2 regions of the Streptococcus raffinosi genome follow, and region 1 is predicted to be linked to the other one. Evidence: riboswitches for the same ligand, from Rfam matches in the RefSeq annotation. Region 1 holds a riboswitch; the other holds the start of a gene.
The links. Region 1 has a riboswitch for thiamine pyrophosphate ahead of QRD39_RS00840 (ECF transporter S component). Riboswitches for the same ligand answer to the same signal wherever they lie in the genome.
Positions count from the first base shown of each region.

Region 2: it holds a riboswitch for thiamine pyrophosphate, as region 1 does, so the genes downstream of both, thiT (energy-coupled thiamine transporter ThiT) here and QRD39_RS00840 (ECF transporter S component) in region 1, are expected to answer to the same signal.

Region 1 covers NZ_JASUZV010000001.1:167,951-179,479, forward strand. The annotation lists gene uvrC (excinuclease ABC subunit UvrC) at 1-250, opposite strand, end outside; gene pynA (pyrimidine 5'-nucleotidase PynA) at 602-1,297, opposite strand; gene QRD39_RS00835 (biotin transporter BioY) at 1,489-2,031, shown strand; TPP riboswitch at 2,306-2,394, shown strand; gene QRD39_RS00840 (ECF transporter S component) at 2,546-3,106, shown strand; gene QRD39_RS00845 (ATP-binding cassette domain-containing protein) at 3,107-4,492, shown strand; gene QRD39_RS00850 (energy-coupling factor transporter transmembrane component T) at 4,494-5,144, shown strand; gene tenA (thiaminase II) at 5,155-5,844, shown strand; gene thiW (energy coupling factor transporter S component ThiW) at 5,851-6,375, shown strand; gene thiM (hydroxyethylthiazole kinase) at 6,375-7,178, shown strand; gene thiE (thiamine phosphate synthase) at 7,171-7,803, shown strand; gene thiD (bifunctional hydroxymethylpyrimidine kinase/phosphomethylpyrimidine kinase) at 7,989-8,780, opposite strand; gene sdaAB (L-serine ammonia-lyase, iron-sulfur-dependent subunit beta) at 9,260-9,931, shown strand; gene sdaAA (L-serine ammonia-lyase, iron-sulfur-dependent, subunit alpha) at 9,944-10,813, shown strand; partial or broken gene QRD39_RS00890 (helix-turn-helix domain-containing protein) at 11,038-11,166, shown strand; gene QRD39_RS00895 (hypothetical protein) at 11,277-11,529, opposite strand, start outside.
Region 2 covers NZ_JASUZV010000002.1:28,925-40,453, reverse strand. The annotation lists gene QRD39_RS01670 (tRNA1(Val) (adenine(37)-N6)-methyltransferase) at 1-390, shown strand, start outside; gene QRD39_RS01665 (GIY-YIG nuclease family protein) at 394-663, shown strand; gene QRD39_RS01660 (hypothetical protein) at 1,041-1,538, opposite strand; gene QRD39_RS01655 (hypothetical protein) at 1,541-1,846, opposite strand; gene cshA (degradosome RNA helicase CshA) at 2,126-3,709, opposite strand; gene QRD39_RS01645 (magnesium transporter CorA family protein) at 3,904-4,809, opposite strand; gene QRD39_RS01640 (PH domain-containing protein) at 4,822-5,202, opposite strand; TPP riboswitch at 5,306-5,424, shown strand; gene thiT (energy-coupled thiamine transporter ThiT) at 5,505-6,080, shown strand; gene QRD39_RS01630 (helix-turn-helix domain-containing protein) at 6,249-7,112, shown strand; gene QRD39_RS01625 (ryptide export MFS transporter) at 7,228-8,406, shown strand; gene QRD39_RS01620 (peptide chain release factor 3) at 8,757-10,301, opposite strand; gene QRD39_RS01615 (TMEM164-related integral membrane acyltransferase) at 10,650-11,315, opposite strand; gene QRD39_RS01610 (UDP-N-acetylmuramoyl-tripeptide--D-alanyl-D-alanine ligase) at 11,497-11,529, opposite strand, start outside.

The DNA of each region.
Region 1 (11,529 bases):
CTTGGATGAGGTTAATTTCCAAAAGCAGGGCTTCAATATTAGACTCGGTAACGATAAATTCAAAGTCTGCAATCTCAGATACCAATAGCTCCGTCTTGGTATCATGGCTTCCTCGAAAATAACTACGGACACGATTTTTTAGATTTTTAGCCTTACCGACATAGATAATATTGCCGAATTTGTCCTTGTGGAGATAGCAACCTGGGTTGTCAGGGAGCAATTCCAACTTATGTTTAATCAGATCATTCATGCTCTCATTGTAGCAAAAAAAGAGCTGAAAAGCTCTCTAAAATTAAAGACAAATTTCTCTTTTGAGACTTTCCTAAGGTGATGACGGACGTCAGCAAACTCCTTTGAAGTTCCATGACTAAGTTTCGAGTCTAAGGTCTTCAAACTTCCGCACGCCTGAAAAAATTGTCATAGGCGTTTATATCACGGCGGAAAGTCTCGGTTTACAATCACTTCGTTCGCAAAAAATTTATTATTCAAAGTCATTTGCAAACTAACTTTGTATATTACACAATCAAAAATGGTCTAACTACATTTTATGAAGATTTTTGAATCCATTAATCCCATAAATAGCAATAATATTGAAACAAAATTAATTGCTCAAAATGTTCAAAATGTCTTGGTAGTTTTTGACTTGATAGGTTGGAACAGCGGGTGTTTCATTTGCCAAACCTTTGGGATTAAACCAAATGCTATCAATTCTTGCATTATTAGCACCTTGAATATCAGCTGTCAAACTATCTCCAATCATAAGGGCTGCCTTTGGGTCAAAATTAGGGATATGGGCAGCTATTTTATCAAAAAAGTCTTTTGACGGTTTGTGTTCACCGACTTCATCTGAGATGAAAACTGCATCAAAGAATGGTAATAGGGTTGAAGCCTGCAAACGACCACGTTGAATATAAGAAACACCATTGGTTGCGGCATAAATCTTGTAGCCACGTGACTTAACTTCAGCTATAAAGGCATGAGCCTGAGGCAACTCCTGCCCCTGTTGACTCAGAAACTCTTGATAACACTCAGCCAAATAAGCACCATCAACTTCTCGGCCAAAATGCGCAAAGAGACGTGAAAAACGGGTACGAAGCAATTCAGCTTTTGTAATCAAGCCATGATTCAAATCTTCCCACATGGCACGATTCATCGGAATATAGTAATCCTTGTAAGTCTTAATATCTTTTGGAGCTACTCCAGCCTCCTCAAGAAAAGAGGTTAAAGCAGTATCTTCAGCACCATTAAAATCAAGAAGGGTATGATCAAGGTCGAAAAATAGAAATTTGTATAACAAGGCTAATATCCTTTCAGAATTCATTCTGACTTGATTATACCACAATCCCACAATCGTTGATATTCAGCTGATCAACCATTGAGACAACAAGGTGAATACCTGCCTACCACCACATTATCGATGAAAATATTGACATCAGAGGTGACTTTTTATAGAATAGTTAACGTAAAATATCTAGGAGGTTAACATAAATGAACAAAACTTATTCCATAACCTTGATTGCACTAGGTGCTGCCTTAATCGTAGCTCTATCGCCATTTCAGATTGCTTTAGGACCTATTCCTATCACACTACAAACATTAGTAATCGGCTTAATTGCTACACTGTATCGCCCTAAAGAAGCAACTCTTTCCGTTTTACTTTACCTTTTATTAGGAGCAATTGGTCTGCCAGTTTTCTCTGGTGGAAATGGTGGTCTTCACGCCTTTATTGGACCAACTGGTGGATTTTTACTTTTCTTCCCACTAAGAGCATTAGTCACATCACTTATTGCAAATCGTAAGAAAAACCTAATACAAATTTTCATCGCAAACTTTTTAGGTGAAGTGGTCCTTTTCATCGGAGGTGCCATTGGCTTTATAATTTTCACTCACTCTCCTATCCCAACTACTCTAAAATTGGTAGTCCTACCATTTGTACTACCAGACCTCATCAAAATTACCCTAACAACACTATTTAGTCTCTTGTTACTAAAAGCACTTCAATCTCAGTCTTACTTTAAAATTGAAAAATAGCTAAAAATACCACTCAGTCTGAAGGTATTTCGTAAAGAAATGATTCAGATTGGGTGGGTTTAATTTTAGGCATTATTACTTTATTTACGATAGAACCTATCCTACTCTATATTTTTGAATTGCTCTAGACTAAGGATAAACAAGTCTGCTTCTGTGACGATATCTTTATATCTCTAAAAAAGTGCTTCCTAACAAACTGTCTATTCATAACCTAGTCATTCTAGCTCTTGAAAATATCAGAATTTTCTGTTATAATGAAAGCCAAGTAAAATAATAAAGACATTTGGGGTGCTTTAGGCTGAGATGATACCCATTGAACCTGCTACAGTTAATACTGGCGAAGGGAAATGTGAAAAGGTTTTTTTCGTGTGTCGAAAAAAACTGTCTAATCTTATAAGCAAAACTCTAATTCTTGATTATAATTGGAGTTTTTTAATTTTTACCAGATAGACTAGATGTAGAGTATTGTGGTAAATCTTTCTTAAATGCCCAACTGTCTTAAAAAGGAATTTTTATGTTTAAAAAATGGCGTTTAAAAGATGTTATCTTACTTGCTTTCTTGTCTATCTTTTTTGGTGGTGTTTTTATAGGTTCAGGATATCTATTTGATGTTCTCACTATCATTTTGACACCTTTAGGATTGCAGGCTTTTGCCAACGAAATATTATTTGGTCTTTGGTGTATGGCTGCACCTATTACTGCTATTTTCATCCCACGAATCGGTAGTGCAACTATTGGAGAAGTTTTAGCTGCCCTTGCTGAAGTCCTTTATGGTAGTCAATTCGGTTTAGGAGCTCTATTATCCGGTTTGGTTCAAGGCTTAGGAAGTGAATTCGGCTTTCTTATCACCAAGAATCGTTATGAAAGTTGGCTTTCACTGACCGCTAATAGTATTGGAATTACACTCTTTAGCTTTGTCTATGAATACATTAAGTTAGGTTACTATGCCTTTTCTCTTCCCTTCGTATTATCCTTGCTTTTGGTACGATTTGCATCAGTATTTTTCTTCTGTGCGATTCTAGTTCGTACTACGGTCAAACTTTACCATCGGTTTTCCTCTAGGAGTAAAGCATAGATGGGAGTAGAATTAAAGGGGATTGTCTATCCCTCTTTCACAAAGCCGATTGACTTTACATTTCAGTCCCAAGCTTTTACTTTGTTGGTTGGGAAAAGTGGTTCGGGTAAATCAACCCTTTTTCAAATTATTGCCCAACTCAGTCCAGTGCCATATAGTGGTCAGATTCTTATCGATGGAATTGATATGAGACAACTTTCTGTAGCAGAACGTGTCCAATTAGTCGGTATCCTATTTCAAAACCCCCATCATCAATTTACCATGGAGACCTTGTTTGAGGAATTGGTCTTTTCCTTAGAAAATATTGCTTATCCAATTCAAGAGATTGATTCTAAAATAGAGGAAGTTGTGGAAAAATGTAGCAGCCAAAAAATTCTCCACCGTCCGATTCACCAATTGTCAGGGGGAGAAAAACAGAAAGCGGCCCTAGCAGTACTCTTTGCCATGAATCCTAGTGTCTATCTTTTAGACGAACCCTTTGCATCTATTGATCGTAAAAGTCGGCTTGAGATACTTGGGATTTTGAAGGAACTGGTTGAAGCAGGTAAAACGATTATTCTCTGTGATCATGATTTATCCGACTATGAAGCCTATATCGACCATATGGTTGAACTAAGAGACGACGAAATCAAAAAAATATTCAAAATCCCTTCCTCTGAAACTAGAGAAGTTTTTTCAAAGAAAGTCGGCTATAGTCAGGATCTTTTTCATATGGATCAAATGACCTGTAGCCTAAATAATTCTCCTCTCTTTTCCATTGCTGATTTTACATTCTATGAAGGGATTTCCTGTATCCTAGGGGATAATAGTGTTGGGAAATCAACCCTCTTTCGTTCCATTCTCCAATTTCAGAAGTATAAAGGGAAGATTCGTTGGAAGAATAGGCTATTAAAAAAGAAAAAAAGTCTATATGATGAGATAACGTATGTGGTACAAGAGGCGGATAAGCAGTTTATCAGAGCCAGTCTCAAAAAAGAGCTCCAGTTAGATGACCTAGATAGTGAGAACGATAAAAGAGTCAAGGAAATACTGCAATTGTTTGATTTGGAGAATTCCTTAGATAAGAGTCCCTATCAGTTAAGTGGAGGACAACAAAAGATGGTTCAATTATTGATGATCATGACAAGTCAAGCTACTGTTGTCTTATTAGATGAACCGTTTGCAGGTTTAGATGATAGGGCTTGCGATTATGTTTGTAGGTGGATAAGGGAGGATAGTCAAAAAGGACGTAGCTTTTTAATTATTTCCCATCGTTTAGATCCGCTTGTGTCACTGGTTGATTACTGGATTGAAATGACATCTACAGGGTTAAAATATCTTAAAGAAGTTTCTATCACAAGGCCACTAAGATCTCTTGGTATAGAAGATAAAACGGAGGTGAGATAGAATGGTTAAAGTCCCCACTCAAACTCCGGTAACAAGCCTCTTTTTACTACTTCTATCCTTAGAAACCTCCTTTGTTCCATCCGTTATTCTCAATCTATCGGTTGTCTTCTTTTGCATCGTCTATATGAGCTTTTATCGCAAGTTTCGTATGATGATTTGGATGGTTTTCTTGGCTATCCTGCCAGCCTTTGCCAACTACTGGGCAGTTCATTTACATGGAGATGTTTCCCAAGAAGTTTTACTTGGAACTAGGGGTTTTGTGACAGTTTGTATAGGGATTGTATTTATCACAAGCATCTCACTAAAAGAGTTACTCTTGTATTTGACACAAAAGGGATTGTCACGGTCTTGGGCCTATGCCTTATTAGTGGTTTTCAATGCTTTTCCGCTAATTCAAAAAGAAATTAAATCCATAAAGGAGGCCTGTTTGTTACGAGGGCAAAAATTGCATTTTTGGTCTCCTTTGATTTATAGCAAGGTCTTGATTACCGTCTTTAGATGGCAACATCTATACTTAAGAGCCTTATCAGCACATGGATATAATGAAGATGCCATGATAGATAAGTCCTATCGGAACTTTTATATTCCCAGACAGACAAAAGTCATCTACCTACTTATCTTTTTAACCCTTCAAATCAGTCTGTTTTTATAAAGGAGTTATTATGGAATTTACAGATATTGCTATGGAATTATCTAGGGAGGCCTGGCAGGCTTCCTTTCAGCACCCTTTTATTTTAGAGTTACAAAAGGGAAATTTAGACCCATCCATTTTTCGCTATTACTTGATTCAGGATGCTTACTATTTAAATACCTTTTCAAAAGCCTATGATCACTTAGCTAAAAAAACTTCAAAACAAGAAATGAGGAGACTTTTGAAACAAAATGCTCAGAGTTTAGTCGAAGGTGAGTTATTTATCCGTCAACAGTTTTTCAAGGAGTTGGGGATTAATGACAAGGAAATGGCAGAGCAGCCGATTTCTCCAACCTGCTACCATTATATTTCGCATATTTATCGTCAATTTGAGGAAGAGAACGTAGCCATTGCTTTTGCGAGCTTGCTCCCGTGCCCGTGGTTGTACCATGATATAGGTAAGGCACTTAATCTTAATCCTTCACCCGAAGCCCTTTACCAGAAGTGGATTGAAACTTATATTACAGATGAACTTGAACAGCAAATAAAAGAAGAGACTGAACTAGTCAATCAACTCTACAGGGAAAGTGATGAGCTAGATAAGAAAAAAATGCTCGAAGCCTTCCGAATTAGTGTTCATATGGAAGCACAGTTTTGGGAAATGGCCTACCAGCATCAAACATGGAAAAGCACTTTACAGGCTTTAGAAAAAGGAGAATAAGGAAAAATGAAAACCAACCAATTACAAATTCATAAATTAACCGTTTTATCCATGATGATTGCACTTGATGTGGTCCTAACACCTATCTTCCGCATCGAAGGCATGGCACCTATGTCTAGTGTTGTGAATATTTTAGCAGGGACCATAATGGGACCCGTCTATGCTTTAGTCATGGCAACTGTGACAGCCTTGATCCGTATGACAACACAGGGAATTCCTCCTTTGGCCCTAACAGGAGCTACCTTTGGAGCTCTGCTAGCCGGACTCTTTTACAAATATGGTAGAAAATTCTACTTTTCTGCCTTAGGAGAAATCATCGGTACAGGAATCATCGGCTCTATTGTCTCTTATCCTGTTATGGTATTGTTCACAGGGTCAGCTGCAAAACTTAGCTGGTTTATCTACACACCACGATTTATCGGAGCCACCTTGATCGGGACAGCCATAGCTTTTGTATCATTTCGATTTTTAATTACCCAGAAATTCTTTAAAAAGGTACAAAGCTATTTCTTTGAAGAAAGGATTGACTGATGCATACCTTCCAAAATCCCTTCCCTCTATCTGAAAGTCATTTAATCCATTGTATCACTAACGAAATTTCCTGTGAGATGGTCGCTAATGCAATTTTGGCTCTGGGATCTAAGCCAGTAATGGCAGATGACTCCAGAGAGGTCCTTGATTTTACCAAGCAAAGTGCAGCTATCTTATTGAATTTAGGGCATTTGTCAGTTGACAAGGAGCGAGCGATTCTTAAGGTAGCATCCTTTGCCTCTAAATCCTCGCTACCTATGGTTTTAGATGTGGTTGGCGTCTCTGCCTCTCCTATCCGCAAAACCTTAGCAATGGATATTTTGAAATATTCTCCAACCATTATTAAGGGAAATATGTCTGAAATTCGAAGTCTAGTGGGTTTGAAGCACCATGGAGTTGGAGTGGATGCCAGCCAGAAAGATCAAGAAACAGCAGATTTAGTGGGGGTCCTGAAAGACTGGTGTCAAGGCTATCCAACAAGTACATTCTTAGTTACTGGTCCTAAAGATCTCATCGTTTCAGCTAGTCAAGTTGCAATTTTGACCAATGGTTGTCTAGAACTGGACTGGATCACAGGGACAGGGGATCTTGTTGGCGCTCTAGCTACTGTCTTTCTAAGTGATGGGACCACAGCCTTCGAAGCATCTTGTCTCGCAGTGTCTTATCTGAATATAGCTGCAGAGAAAATTATAGACCAAGAAATGGGACTAGAAGACTTTCGTTTTCAAATTCTTAATCAATTGTCCCTCTTAAAAAAGGAGGCCAACTGGTTAGATGCAATCAAAGGAGACTATTATGCTTAAAGAAACGCTTAGATTGTATCTGGTTACGAATCGCTACCAAGATTCACTTGAAACCTTCCTTAAAAAAGTTGAGCAAGCTTGTCAGTCAGGGGTTACCATGGTCCAGCTACGAGAAAAACATCTCACAACCAATCAGTATTATGAACTTGCAAAAAAAGTGAAACAAACTACCGATACCTACCAAGTTCCCTTGATTATCGATGATCGTTTGGATGTGTGCCTAGCTGTCGATGCTGCAGGACTGCATATCGGAGATGACGAACTCCCAGTTTCAGTAGCCAGACAAGTATTGGGTACAGAAAAAATACTAGGTGTAACTGCAAAAACAGTGAAAAGAGCACTCGAAGCAGAAGAATCTGGGGCGGATTACTTAGGAACAGGAGCAATTTTTCCCACAACAACCAAGGAAAATGCCCCTATTACCCTCATTTCTACCTTAAAGGACATCTGCCAAACAGTTAATATTCCAGTAGTAGCGATTGGAGGTTTAACTTGTGAAAATATCCATCAACTTTCTGGAACAGATATTGCTGGTATCGCAGTAGTTCGTGATTTGATGCAGGCAAGAGATATTGAAAAGAGAACCCAAGAATTTTTAACAAAATTAGATCAAATCATCCCCTAAGTAAGAGAGGCTGGGACAAAAGTCCTAGCCTCTCAATTGTTTTTGGATTGTCAAGCAAGACGCAGTGGTTGAGTGGGCTCTACTACGCTGATTTCATCAGCTTTTACAGCCCTACTCAACTGTGCGGAGGTGGGACGACGAAATCGAATTCTAACGAATTACCGATTTCTGTCCCACTCTCTTTTTTAACCTTTATAAGTTGTATGGTTAACAGGACCTGAACCATGCCCAAGTTCAGGGGCATCTTGGATAGCTCTTGTGATAAAAGCCTTGGCCTTATCTACTGCTTGATAAAGGCTTTTCCCTTTTGCGAGTTCAGCAGTGATAACTGCAGCAAAGGTGCAACCAGTACCATGGGTATGGCAAGTTTGAATTCGTGGACTTTCCCAGACAAATTCTTCATCCTTTGTGAAGAGGAAATCTTTGGCAGCACCTTCGAGGTGTCCTCCTTTGATAACAACTGATTGAGGCCCAAATTCTTTTAGGATCAAACGCCCAGCCTTTTGCATATCTTCTTGGTTTTTGATAGAAAAGCCGACAATTTCTTCTGCTTCAGGAAGATTGGGTGTAATAATCGTTGCAAGAGGTAGCAAATTTGTTTTGAGATAGTCTCTTGCGCTTGTATCAATTAAAGTATCCCCACTAGTAGCTACCATCACAGGATCAAGCACATAGGGACAATCAAGTCTCTTTAAGTAGGGTTGGACAATCTCCATGATTTCCGTAGTCGCAAGCATGCCAGTTTTTACAGCTTGAGGTAAAATATCAGAAAAAACACTTTCCAACTGTGCTTTAAGCATCTCACTAGAGACATGCTCAATTAACTGAACTCCTCTTGTATTTTGAGCAACTAGGCTAGTAATTACAGCCATTCCATAAACATCTCTAGCTTGGAAAGATTTTAAATCAGCCATAATTCCGGCTCCTCCACTTGGATCGGTACCAGCAATGGTTAAAGCAACGGGTAAACTAGTCATTTTGTACCTCCCAATATACATTTTACGGCTAAGAAAGATTACAAATTAAAAATTTTGATTAAAGACTTTCTATGTTCGACTAAAATAGTCTAACAGAGATAGTTCTCTGCTTTCTAATCCTCAGCGATATTCCTTTCTCTTCAATTATAGCATATTTTATAGGTATGCTTAATAGTGTTTGAAACCTGACTTCGGTAATGACGGAAGTGGGATAATTTCAGTTATGTAGCATAATTAATTTTTACCTATTTTTTTAAGATTTCTGTATTACTCCACCCAAAAAAGACGACCATATGGCCGCCCTCTCAGCTTTATGAAAATAAGTTTGCTTACTTAACAGTTTTTCATTATACAGAACAAACCTTAAAGAAAGCTTAAAATACGCTTTTTATTTCCATTGAAGAGTATTTTAGTGAATGAACTAATCTTGCCAATTCGTGGTATACTGGGAATACAAGATTTATCAAACGAGGCGTACTATGAAAAATTTAAAATTTCAATCGGTTTTTGACATCATTGGTCCTGTCATGGTAGGTCCATCCTCTAGCCATACTGCTGGAGCGGTTCGAATTGGCAAAATTGTTTCAGCCATTTTTGGTGAAACTCCCACAGAAGTTGAATTTCAACTTTTTAATTCTTTTGCTAAAACCTATCGGGGTCATGGGACAGATGTGGCCCTTGTAGCTGGTATTTTGGGTATGGATACGGATGACCCTAACATTCCACACGCCTTAGACATTGCCTACGAGAAGGGCATTAAGATTTATTGGAAAATCAATAAACACAGTAATGCGCCACATCCTAACACCACTCGTATTACTCTAAAAAATGCTAGAAAAACTATTACGGCTACAGGTGTTTCCATAGGTGGAGGTAATATCCAAGTCACTGAGCTCAATGGTTTTGCGGTCAATCTGAAGATGAATACTCCTACACTCATCATTGTTCACCAAGATGTGCCAGGAATGATTGCTCTTGTAACTGATATTCTGTCTCGCTACGGTATCAATATCGCTCATATGACTGTTACTCGGGAAAATGCAGGTGAGAAAGCCATCATGATTATCGAAATTGACTCGCACCAGTGTGATGAGGCTGTCTCTGAGATTGCAAAAATTCCTCATTTACACAATGTTAACTTTTTCAGTTAAGAGGAGGCTTCCATGTTTTACACTATTGAAGAATTAGTTCAACAAGCTGACCATGATTACCAAGGTAATATCGCTGAACTCATGATTGCCACTGAAATCGAACTATCTGGACGTGACCGTTCTGAAATCTTAAAGCTCATGACCCGAAACCTTGAAGTGATGAAGCAATCCGTCCAGGCTGGTTTATCTCCAGAAAAATCACCGACAGGCTTAACCGGTGGTGATGCTGCCAAATTAGACGCCTACATCAAAAAAGGAAAGACCTTGGCTGATTCAGCAGTTCTTGGAGCTGCCCGCAATGCCATGGCAGTCAACGAATCTAATGCCAAGATGGGGTTGGTTTGTGCGACACCAACGGCTGGTTCAGCAGGTTGTTTGCCAGCTGTACTCACGGTTGCTATCGAAAAACTTGGATTGAGCGAGTCGCAACAACTGGATTTCCTCTTCACTGCTGGAGCATTCGGGCTTGTTATCGCTAATAACGCCTCTATCTCTGGTGCAGAAGGGGGCTGCCAAGCCGAAGTTGGCTCTGCCTCTGCTATGGCTGCGGCGGCTATTACAATGGCTGCTGGTGGCACACCCTTCCAAGCCAGTCAAGCCATTTGCTTTGTACTAAAAAATATGTTGGGACTTATTTGTGACCCTGTAGCCGGCTTGGTCGAGGTACCTTGTGTTAAACGTAATGCCATGGGTGCAAGCTTTGCCCTAGTCGCTGCAGATATGGCTCTAGCAGGTATCACATCGGCTATTCCCGTTGATCAAGTCGTTGATGCTATGTATCAGGTGGGATCAGCCATGCCAACAGCCTTTCGTGAAACGGCTGAAGGTGGCTTAGCCGCAACTCCAAAAGGTAAGGCACTGGCAAAAGAAATCTTCGGATAATTATTACCATAACCCCAAAAGCTTAGAAGCGTTCTCAAAGAATAACTTCTAAGCTTTTTCTTGTGAGATTGTACTTTCAAAATACGGACAGTTCATCTGAACGGGGTGATACCATTAGTTCAAACTTAATCTGAGCCTGTTAACAGGCTATTTCCAATAATACCAATAGTTACAATAGCAATCCCTAAGAATCCCAAAAGGCTAGGCAGACTATCTCCGAGAAATTTGAGAATAACATAGAAAAAACAACCAATCTCTATCATACAGCCACCGTACTAGCCGAAGCCTTCGGCGACCAAGTTTTCATCAAAAATCTTAAAATGGAAATGGAAAAAGATTTAAACATCAAATAGAAAATATATCAGCAACATCGTTAATATGATTCATTCTAAATGTAATAACTACCAAAGAAGCATCTGAAGTTAAACTCAGATGCCTCTTTTATTATTTCGATTTTTTACTTTCAGCTGATATTATGCTTCTTCAAATACTTCTTCCCATACCATTCTTCCACTGACTTGCCTTCCCAGTCACGGTATTCCTCAGGATATTTCCATTTGTAGTAGCCTTGCAACATGTAGGGGAATATGAGATAGATTTCGAAGGCAACAATTACGAGAGTGACAAGATACCACATCCCTAAAATTTGTAAGAAAATAAATCCCTCAGATTTAAACTCTCCAAATCGTGGCATAAAAAGTTTCATAAGCATATAA
Region 2 (11,529 bases), on a different contig from region 1:
TACTTTAAGGCGACAGAAACGTCCAAGAAGAATCTCTCCGAGCACTACCTCTTGGCCCGTCATGAAATCACGACGAATTTAGAAGAAATTTGTCAGGTTGCACGTCATGCCCTCAAATCTAACGGGCGCATTGCCATCGTGCATCGCCCTGACCGCTTTTTGGATATCATCGACACCATGCGCCAGTATAATCTAGCACCTAAACGCATCCAGTTTATCTATCCTAAAATGGGACGAGAGGCTAACATGCTCCTAATTGAAGCCATTAAAGACGGTTCAACAGATGGCTTGAAAATCCTTCCACCTCTCTTTGTGCACAAGGAAAATGGTGATTATACCGACGAAATCTTTGAGATTTACTTTGGGAAAAAGACTGAGGGTGAGTCCTAAACGATGACAGAAAAGGATAGCAAGGCCTACATGTATGTGGTTGAGTGTGCTGATGGCACCTTCTATACAGGCTACACCACAGATGTCGAACGCCGCCTCAAAACCCATAACTCAGGCAAAGGCGCCAAGTATACCAGAGCTCGCCTACCAGTTAAACTCCTCTACTCAGAAGCCTTCACTAGCAAGCCTGAAGCCATGAGCGCCGAAGCACGCTTTAAGAAAAAAAGCCGAGAGAAAAAACTGGCCTATATCAAAGAACACACGGAAAAATAACCGTGTGTTTTTTGGTCTTGAATTATCAAATTAAGTACATACTTTCCTCTTATAAGACTTCATAAGATGTTTTCCAGTTATGATATTTTCGTGCCTTATTATTAAGTTTGTTCTCTCACAGCTGAATGATCTGATTATCAACCAATGTTAGATCACTTCCATTTGGAATATACTCTCATAGTAGTACAACTCATGCGCGCGAGTGATTCTACATGCTCTAAAAAGCTTTAAAATCAGTAGTATTACTCCAAATTTAGTAAAAAAAAAAGACACCCTGGAAGGTGTCCTGAATTAAATTCACAGTAAATGCCACAATATAGATAAACTCATCTTTAGATATAAATAATCTTACAAAATGCTTCCATGCTTCTTATTCTCTAATTAAACCTACTTTTATAAATTAAATTAAACAACCACTGAAGATTGATTAATGGTTTTGGTTGAGCATCAATCACAGGTTGAACGGTCTCTCTAATTTCTTTTAGGACTTTTCGTTGATTATATTTTATCTTGTGATAACGTTTGTCAAAAGCATCTTGGATAGAAAAATTACGATTAAGAAGATACATATCATCTGACTCCGAATGAAAAAATAGAGTATCACCTGTAAGATCTAATACAGACGTTTTAGTTCCTTTTTCTCTAGTTATAGAATACGACCCATCATCATCATAACTAATACCATCTATTTCCGGTGTATAGGCCCCAACCTTATTCTCCATCAGCATAATGATGTCCGGTTCTGTTCCCTCCTTATGAGGAATATGCTGAGCATAATAAACAGAGTTAAATTTTAAATTACAATAAGTATAGAGACTCATACACAAGACTGTAAGCAGTCCCACAAAAATCCCTAAAATAATTCTTTTTTGCATTGTCATCTTCTCTTTCCTTTTCTACGACCAAACAATTTCTTGACTGGAGTTACAACAAAACGTTTTACAGTATTTACGACAGGTCTTACAATATAACGTTTTGTTGCTTTTGCAATTGGTCTAACAACTTTTTGATAAATCGGTCTAACAATTGGTTTCACAACACGGTTGTAGACAGGTTTAACTATATTATTATAAACTGGTTTTATAACTTTCCTATTGATAAACCCAGATACTGGTTTAACGATACGATTATAAACTGGCTTACTTATATTGTTGTAAACAACCTTACCAACAGGTTTAACCACTGTATTATTAACAACCTGTACAATTTAATTTTATTGAATATTAATATTATCGAAAAATTTAATCCTCGTCAAGAGATATAACTTCCGCAAAAATAGTAATAAACACTAAAATATACTTCAATTAAGGAGAATATTGTCAATGAAATAGCATCTTTTGTCCTACTTGAAATGGTGCTGTTTTGATTCGATAAATTGCAAGAATAAGTGCAATTTATTATGTACCTATATTGTATATTCAAGGTATAGGAAAACGCTCTATTTTTTAGAGCGTTTTCATCTTTATTTATCACCCTTGTTACGGATAACAAAGCCATTTTTCTTTTCGCTTGAGGTACGGTGTGGACGTTTGTTGCCACGATTTTCGAAGTCACGGCTGTTTTTCTTAGACTTGCGTTTGAAGTCACGATAGCCACCGTCACGGTCATCACGGTTACGGTCGCCACGGTATCCACCACGACGGTTATTGTCACGGCCTCGGTTGCCACGACCACTTTTGCCTTTACCACCAAAGCTACCACCTGATGGTTTGAATGGCAATGGTTTTTCACGTGCAATTTCCACTTCTGGCATTGTCTCTGGATCTTGAACGGTCAAGCTCAAGATGTAAAGCGCCAATTCTTCAGGTGTGAATTCTTGAGCCAATTTAACCGCATCGCCCTTGAACTTGTCAAAGTTGGCACGGATAGCTTCATCCGCGAAGTCACGTTCAATTTTCTTAAGGGCAACTTTCTTCTTAGCCTGGAAGGCTTCTTGAGCTGTTGGTGGCTTAAGACCTTTCATGCGTTTCTTCGTCAAGTTTTCGATGATTCCCAAGTAACCCATTTCGTTTGGAGCAACGAAAGTAATCGATTGACCTGATTGGCCTGCACGGCCTGTACGTCCAATACGGTGAACGTAGCTTTCTGGATCTTGTGGAATATCATAGTTGTAGACGTGAGTGACACCTGAAATGTCAAGACCACGCGCCGCAACGTCTGTGGCAACCAAGATATCGATTTGGTCGTTCTTGAAGTCACGGATAACACGAAGACGTTTGTTTTGGTCAAGGTCACCGTGGATACCTTCTGCACGGAAACCACGAAGTTTCAAACCACGTGTCAACTCGTCCACACGACGTTTGGTACGTCCAAAGACGATTGACAATTCAGGTTGGTCAACATCCATAAGGCGAGTCATGGTATCGAACTTCTCTTGTTCCTTCACTCGGATAAAGTATTGGTCAACGTTAACATTGGTCAATTCTTTAGCCTTGATTTTCACATGCTCAGGATCTTTCATGAACTGAACGCCAATACGTTTGATAGCATCAGGCATAGTTGCTGAGAAGAGAAGGGTCTGACGTTCTTCTGGTACTCGGCTAATGATAGCTTCAATGTCTTCAAGGAAGCCCATGTTAAGCATTTCATCCGCTTCATCCAAAATCAAAGTCTCGATATTATTGAGTTTAAGAGCCTTACGTTTGATAAGGTCAAGGAGACGACCTGGTGTTCCTACAACAATGTGGGCACCTGAACGGAGGGCCTTGATTTGTTTCTCAATGCTAGAACCACCATAGACTGAGCGAACTTTAACGCCCTTGTCACGACCAAAACGGAAAAGCTCTTCTTGAGACTGCACTGCTAACTCACGTGTTGGGGCAATCACAAGGGCTTGGATTGTATTTTCTTCTGTACGAATTTTATCTAGGGTCGGCAAACCAAAGGCAGCTGTTTTACCAGTACCAGTTTGGGCCTGACCGATAACATCCTTACCTTCAAGAGCGAGTGGAATCGTCAACTCTTGGATAGGTGATGGCTTTTCAAAACCGGCAGCTACAACAGCTGATTGGATGTCTTCTGATAGGTTTAAATCTGTAAATTTCAAAGTATTCTTCTTTCTATTTGAAGGTGGTGCGAAGCCACCTTATGAGACTTGGTTGTGTAGTATGTTAACTACCTGTATTTAATAGTCGTTTATTTTAACAACTCATCTAGTCTATCATATTTAAGAATAAAAAGACAGTGAATAACGTTTTAAAACCGCCTCCAATTTGAGAAGACGGTTTCACTCACTAATTATTATTTATGGACCAACCAACGCAAGTAGCGGGCCAAGACCAAACAAAGAATCGCACTACCGATAATGATGAAAATCCAGGCTGGACTGACAGTCATAAACGGTAGAGGAACATTCATCCCAAAGAAACCGGTAATAACGGCAAGCACTCCTAAGAGTACCTCAATAATGGTCAGATTGCTCAAGTTGTTGTTCAGGTTGTTGTTTAGGATATTGTTATAAGAACCTGATAGTTGCAGTAAGACCTTAGAAATGAGGTCCGTCATGGCTACTAACTGTCTAGCTTCAATCATGGCATCATCAAACTGTTCTTTTTCGACCTCATTGAGACGACGATAAATGGCGTGCCCCTTGATGTGTTCCAATAGAAGACGGTTTTGTGTGGCTGCAGCCACCAAATAGACCATGCCTGTTTCCAAATCTGAAAGATCGTAAAGATTCTTACTGGTCGTGGTCCGTCTTAGGCGTCGACTAACCTCATCTTTTTGCTGATCCAAACATTCAATGACGGGATAGTAGGCATTTGAAATCATCTCAAGTCCTGCAAAGAGCAATTTGTAGATAGACAAATCCTCATGGTTATCCACATAATCTTGCATCTTGCTTATCACATAAGCGTTATCCTCGTTACTAATGGTCACCAAACGCGTATCTTGAACAATAAAGGTCAGAGGAATGGTTTCATAGTATTCCTTGTCCTTTTCAAGTGCCAGAACGTTATAGATAAAGGTGATTGTCCCATTCTCACGATTGTAGTCCATGTGAGCTCGTTCATTTTTATCCAAAGCATACTCTATGGTTTCCTGATCAATATCATACTTGGTATAAAGATAGGATTGCTCAGAAATAATATCTGAGTCGATATTAATCCAGTGACGCTTATAACCCAGTTCTTTTTCAATAAACATTTTTCTTCCTCATTACTCTAGTACTGCTGCTGCCAAAGCTTGTTGGATTTCAAAGACATTATTATCACTCTTAAATTGAAGGACCTCTGCAGGCTCCAGTGCTGATGAAATCCAAATCTTAAGTTCAGCATCTAGGTCAAAGTGGCCCGAGCTCTCTACAGTGAAACGAGAGATTGAGTGATAAGGGATAGACTTATAAGAAGTCTTCTTCCCTGTAACACCTTGTTTATCGACTAAAATCAAGCGCTTCTCTGTAAAGACAATCAAGTCACGAACAAGGGCATAGGCTAACTCCACCTGTTCACCTGGAATTAAGATGCCCTCCAATTGGCGCTCAACCTTATCATTATCTTTTTTAGATGCATTGCCAAGCAGTCCTGAAAAAAGTCCCATAGTTATTTCTCCTTTTTTATTGTAAAGATAATCCTTGCTTTAACTATACCACAATTTTAGGATTTCAGACACTTGCAAAAATGGGTTTCTGGTAGTACAATTAAGGAGTCACAAGAGGAGCAATTGCTGAGAATGGCTAGCTTGAATTTTTTTCAAGACTTGCCTAAACTCTTACCACCTGATCAGGTTAGAACCTGCGTAGGGATGTGTCTCAAAATAGATTGAAATAGAAGAACTTCTATGACAACGTTTTGATGTGGCAAAAATAGCCAATCAAGACGATTGGTATAGGAGGTTTTTTTATGTCGAAAACAAGTATTCGACCAATGATTGAGGTTGCACTTTTTGCAACTATCGCTTACATTCTCGACTTGGTTACTCAACCCATGTCCATAGGTCCTTGGATTTCCCTTTCCTTTAAAATGGTCCCTATCTTCCTCCTTAGTTTTCGCTGGGGAGTTGGAGCTGGTGCAATGGGAGGCCTTATCTGGGGATTACTCCAAGTGGTGACAGGACAAGCAGCCGGCGGTTGGCTAACCTTAACACAAGGTTTTCTGGAATATTTTGTTGCCTTTAGCCTTATTGGGATTAGTGGTGTGGTCAAACCAGTCCTCGATAAAGCCATCATACAAGGGAAAAAGCTCAAGTCTCTAGTGTATATCACTGGCGGTATTCTGCTAGGGGGCTTTTCACGCTATCTCATTCACTTTATAGCCGGTGTCATCTTTTGGGGAAGTTATGCTCCTAAAGGACAAAGCCCTTATCTCTATTCATTTATTGTCAATAGCTCATCCTTCCTTGGAGAAACATTGGCCAGCCTCATCGTTTTCTTCGCCCTACAACGATTCCTAGGCAGGTTACTAAATACAGAAAAATAAAAGAAACCATAGGACAGTCTTAATTGGAAGTCCTATGGTTTTTCTTGTTTATATAAAAAACAGCAATTATTGCCTATTCACAGTAATAACCTCACTTTTGTTTTACTGTATTCTATGTTAAGATACAAAAAGATATATGTTCCCATATATGCAAAATGGAGGTTTCCCATGCAAAAATTTGGAGAAATTTTTAAAAAATTTCGTGAATCAAGAGGGATACGATTAAAAGATATTGCAAAAGCTGGTATCTCGACATCTCAACTGTCTCGTTTTGAAAAAGGACAGACAGACTTAACCATTACAAAGTTTATGTTGATATTGGACGAGATTAATATGCCTATTGACGAATTCATGTATGCTGTCCATGATTTTCATCGTGATGAACTGAATGAACTATTAGCAAAGATTCAGCTTTTTGTATCAACTCATGATATTAATGGATTAAAGAAACTACTTAATTCCCAACTAAAATCAGAACATAAACGAGAAAAATTTCATCACATTAATACTATTTTATTAAAAATTCGCTTGCAAGATTTATCGGGAGAAAGCTATTATACACATCAGGACCTAACCGATTTAACCGATTATCTATTTAGTGTTGAGTACTGGGGTTATTATGAATTATTGATTTTTGCAAATACCTTAGATGTGTTGAACCATGAGACTCTTATGGTTTTGGCAAAGGAGATGTATAGAAGGTCTGATTTTTACAAAGAGATTCCTAATAATCGACGCATGATATCAACCATGTTATTAAATGTTTATATTACATGTATAGAAAGAGGAGAGCTCATTGATGCACTGTATTTCGAAAAACAATTAAACCAATGCTTTTTTATCGAGACTGAAATCTATGAACGATTGGTTTTTCAATATGCACAAAATTATTATCAATATAAAAAAGAAGGAAGCAATCAGTCTATTATCGAAATGAAGAAATGTATTGGTGCCATGAAATTGGCAGGGAGCGAGCATATTGCAAAGACTTATGAAGCACATTTGAAAAAATTGATAGAGGAAAATAGTTAGCAAGCATATATGGGAAATTATTAAATAAGATTATTATTCTTGTAAAATTATTTTGTTTAAAAATATGTGAATCCAATTTCATTTCCAGATTTGATAACTAATATGGAGAAACGATATGTCTAAATCCTTTCTGAAATTACTTATCTCTCAGTTATTTGCTAACTTAGCTGACATTTTTCTCAGGGTATCTCTCATTGCAAATATCTACGTCATTACAAAATCCGTTATTGCAACCTCAATGGTTCCGATTCTAATCGGATTGTCAGCTTTCGTGGCAAGCCTTCTTGTGCCATTAGTAACTAAAAAACTAGCCTTAAATAGAGTGCTTTCATTCACTCAATGTGGAAAGACTTTTTTATTAGCAATACTCCTTGTAATGCTCATTAAGGCTCAATTTGTTCCAGCCTTAGGAATGTATATCTTTGTTGTCGCTATTTCTATCTTAGATGGCTTTGCGTCGCCCGTATCTTATGCCATGATTCCTAGATATGCCACAAATTTGGGAAAGGCAAATGCTGCCTTATCAATGAGTGGTGAGGGAGTACAATTGATTGGTTGGGGACTAGGCGGTCTCTTATATACTTCGCTTGGTCTTTTTCCCACACTGTTGATAGTCTTACTCCTTTATCTCCTCTCCACTTTTGTGATGCTCTTTCTTCCTCAGGCTAAAATAGAGCAGTTAGAAGCGGAGACAAATATTGATACTCTAGTAAAAGGATGGAAGTTGGTTGCAAAAAATCCTAAATTAAAGTTATTTGTTCAAGCAAATTTATTAGAGGACTTCTCCAATACAATCTGGGTATCGTCTGTAATCCTTGTTTTTGTAACCGAGGTGTTAAAACAAACTGAAAGTTACTGGGGCTACTCAAATACAGCCTATTCCCTTGGTATCATTTTAGGTGGAATAATTGTCTACAAACTATCCGAAAAGTTTTTAGCGCATAAGTGGAAAAGTATTCTCTTTTCACTCTTAGCAATGGCGACCATCACAGCCAGTATCCTCTTTTTCTCAAATACACAAACATTTTTAATTTTCTCCAGTTTAATCGGCTTCTTTTCTCAGTTAAAAGAAGTACCTGAAAGTGTCTTTCTTCAGGAAACTGTCGATGAAAATCAGTTAGTACATGTTTATTCTGTATTTGAAGTCATTTCAACCCTTGCTTTTTCAGTTTTCGTCTTTCTGATGAGTTCTATTACTGAAAAATTTGGAATTACAACAAGTTTCTGGCTATCAACAATTTGCATACTTTTAGAAGCTGGCTTGATTTATCATAATCGTAATTATCTAAAGTAATTAATCATAGGTATACTTGATAACTATTAGGTTTATAAAAAATATAGGGCTATCTGATTAGATAGTCCTATATTTTTTTGTGTTGTTTTAGAGACGTGGCGTAGATATCAGTGCTAAGATATTACGACATGAGAAAACGGAAACGATACTTTTCCGTTTTCGAGTTAGTAAGGGACTTAGCCACGGTCTCATAGTATGTAGTGTAGATATCATTATTAAAATGTTACGACACGAAGTCAGACGAATCGATATTATTCGTCTGACGTAGTTAGTGAGACGGCTAGCTAGCCACAAGATAGTGGCTAGCGTCAAAAGATGAACGATTTAAAATCGTCATCTTTTGTGCCGTATTACATCTTCTCTTCCAATGTCACATCTGGATATTTGTCCGCAAACCAACGAAGGGCAAAGTCATTTTCAAAGAGGAAGACTGGTTGGTCAAAGCGATCTTTGGCCAAGATATTTCGGCTTGATGACATGCGTTCATCGAGGTCCTCAGGTTGAATCCAACGCACAGTCTTTTTACCCATTGGTGTCATAACGACTTCGGCATTGTATTCATTTTCCATACGGTGTTTGAAGACTTCAAACTGAAGTTGACCAACGGCACCAAGCATGTATTCACCTGTTTGGTAATTGGTGTAGAGCTGGATGGCTCCTTCTTGCACCAATTGTTCGATTCCTTTGTGGAAGGACTTCTGCTTCATGACGTTCTTAGCAGCAACTTTCATGAACAACTCTGGCGTAAAGGTTGGTAGTGGCTCAAATTCAAATTTGTTTTTACCTACAGTAAGGGTATCACCAACCTGGTAAGTTCCTGTATCGTAAACCCCGATAATATCTCCAGCCACGGCATTTTCAACATTTTCACGAGATTCGGCCATGAACTGAGTGACGTTAGAGAGCTTAGCTCCTTTACCAGTACGTGTTAGATTAACACTCATACCACGCTCAAATTCACCAGAAACGATACGAACAAAGGCAATACGGTCACGGTGACGTGGGTCCATATTGGCTTGGATTTTGAAAACAAAACCAGAGAAATCCTTGTTAAGAGGATCAATCTCATCACCATCTACGGTCTTGTGGCCATGTGGTTCTGGAGCAAATTTGAGGAAGGTATCGAGGAAGGTTTGAACCCCGAAGTTAGTAAGGGCAGAACCAAAGAAGACCGGTGTCAATTCACCTGCTAAAATAGCTTCTTCTGAGAATTCATTTCCTGCTTCTGTCAAGAGTTCGATATCTTCTTTAGCTTGCTCATAGAATGGGTTATTGGCAAATAGAGTATCACCATCTTCAATCTTGGCAAAGCGCTCGTCACCTTTATAGAGCTCCAAGCGTTCGTTATAAAGGTCATAAAGTCCTTCGAAGGCTTTACCCATACCGATAGGCCAGTTCATTGGGTAGCTGGCAATACCAAGCACTTCTTCCAACTCTTCCAAGAGGTCAAGTGGCTCACGTCCATCACGGTCCAATTTGTTCATGAATGTAAAGACAGGAATACCACGGTGTTTGACAACTTCGAAAAGTTTTTTGGTTTGGGCCTCGATACCTTTGGCTGAGTCAACTACCATTACGGCAGCATCAACCGCCATAAGGGTACGGTAGGTATCTTCTGAGAAGTCCTCGTGTCCTGGAGTATCAAGGATATTGACACGTTTGCCGGCATAGTCAAACTGCATCACAGATGAGGTTACTGAGATACCACGTTGTTTCTCAATATCCATCCAGTCTGATTTAGCAAAGTTTCCAGTTTTCTTACCTTTTACAGTACCAGCTTCACGGATTTCACCCCCAAAGTAAAGCAATTGTTCAGTGATTGTTGTTTTACCAGCATCGGGGTGAGAGATGATGGCAAAAGTACGGCGCTTTTTGATTTCGTCTTGAATACTCATAGTTTTCTTTCTTCTTTAAAAATAATCTTTTTGATACTTTTCCTTAGTGGCATGGATGTCAGCAGCTTCTTAGTAAATCTCAAAAATCCCATGTCCCAGAGCTACTAATAGCAATAGGGCTTTACCAGAACGAAAAGCAAGATCGTTGTAGCACTTCTTTCAGAAAATTCCTGTCTTTTGAAAGCTACATTTGTTGTCAAGGCTTGCGATAATTCTCGCAGGCACAGCTCTTTTATTATATCCAAATTACAGTGTGAAAGCAATTCTGAAAGCGTTTTGTGTTAGAATAAAACAAATAAAATGAAAAAACACGCTATCAATTCTCTGATGGCGTGTTTCTTCATTTATTTAATATTTCTCGTCAAAATATTCCAGACCTTTTTTCATAATTATCATAAGAAAAATCAAAGCTCCTGAAACAGTAAGGTATTTGATAGGTAACCAGGCCTCTGGGATAAAAGGGGTATGTCTTAATAAGCCGTAATTTCCGTTAACAAAATGATTAACAACTACAAGTCCGAGATTCAATAGCAGGGTAAGCGTCACAATCATATTCTTTGGAATAGGGTAAGTCTTATAGGTCCTCAAAAGATAATTGAGACTATTGACCAATAAGGCATAATGCCCAATGATAAAGGAAATACTGGAGATATGCGGAAAATCATAAGGATCAAATATGGGATGAATAATCGCACAAGAGCCTCCAACCAAGCCCATAAGTGCAAAATAAGTTTTGACCTTACTATCTTTTAGGAGCAAGAGGGCGAGCATGGCCAAGCGGCAATGATAAAGAGGGAGACTATCATCTAAAGGAAATCCCTGCCAAATATACCAAACGTAAAGGCTAATCAGTTGTACGGCTTGGATTCCTAGAAAAGTCAGACACCAACTTTTTTTATCATGCCAGGACCAACTCAGGTAGGCCAGCAGCACCAATACCATTAGCATCACCAGATAATAGGGTAACGGTATCTGTGGTGGCCGGGTTTGGGTCGTAGTCAAAAAATCCTTCATTCTCTTCTCCTGATGAAATTGCTATTCTTGTTATTATATCAAATTTCAGGTAAATCAAAAACCTGCTTTAACGAGCAGGCTTTTGATTTAAGACAATCTAATTTTGTGACTTTCCTTAAGTTAGTTCGGTCACCACTTCTTCAAAGTTCCATAAACAGCTCTTTAATGCAGGTTTTAGAGCTTAATCCTTAGCTTGGAGTTCTTCAACAACTCT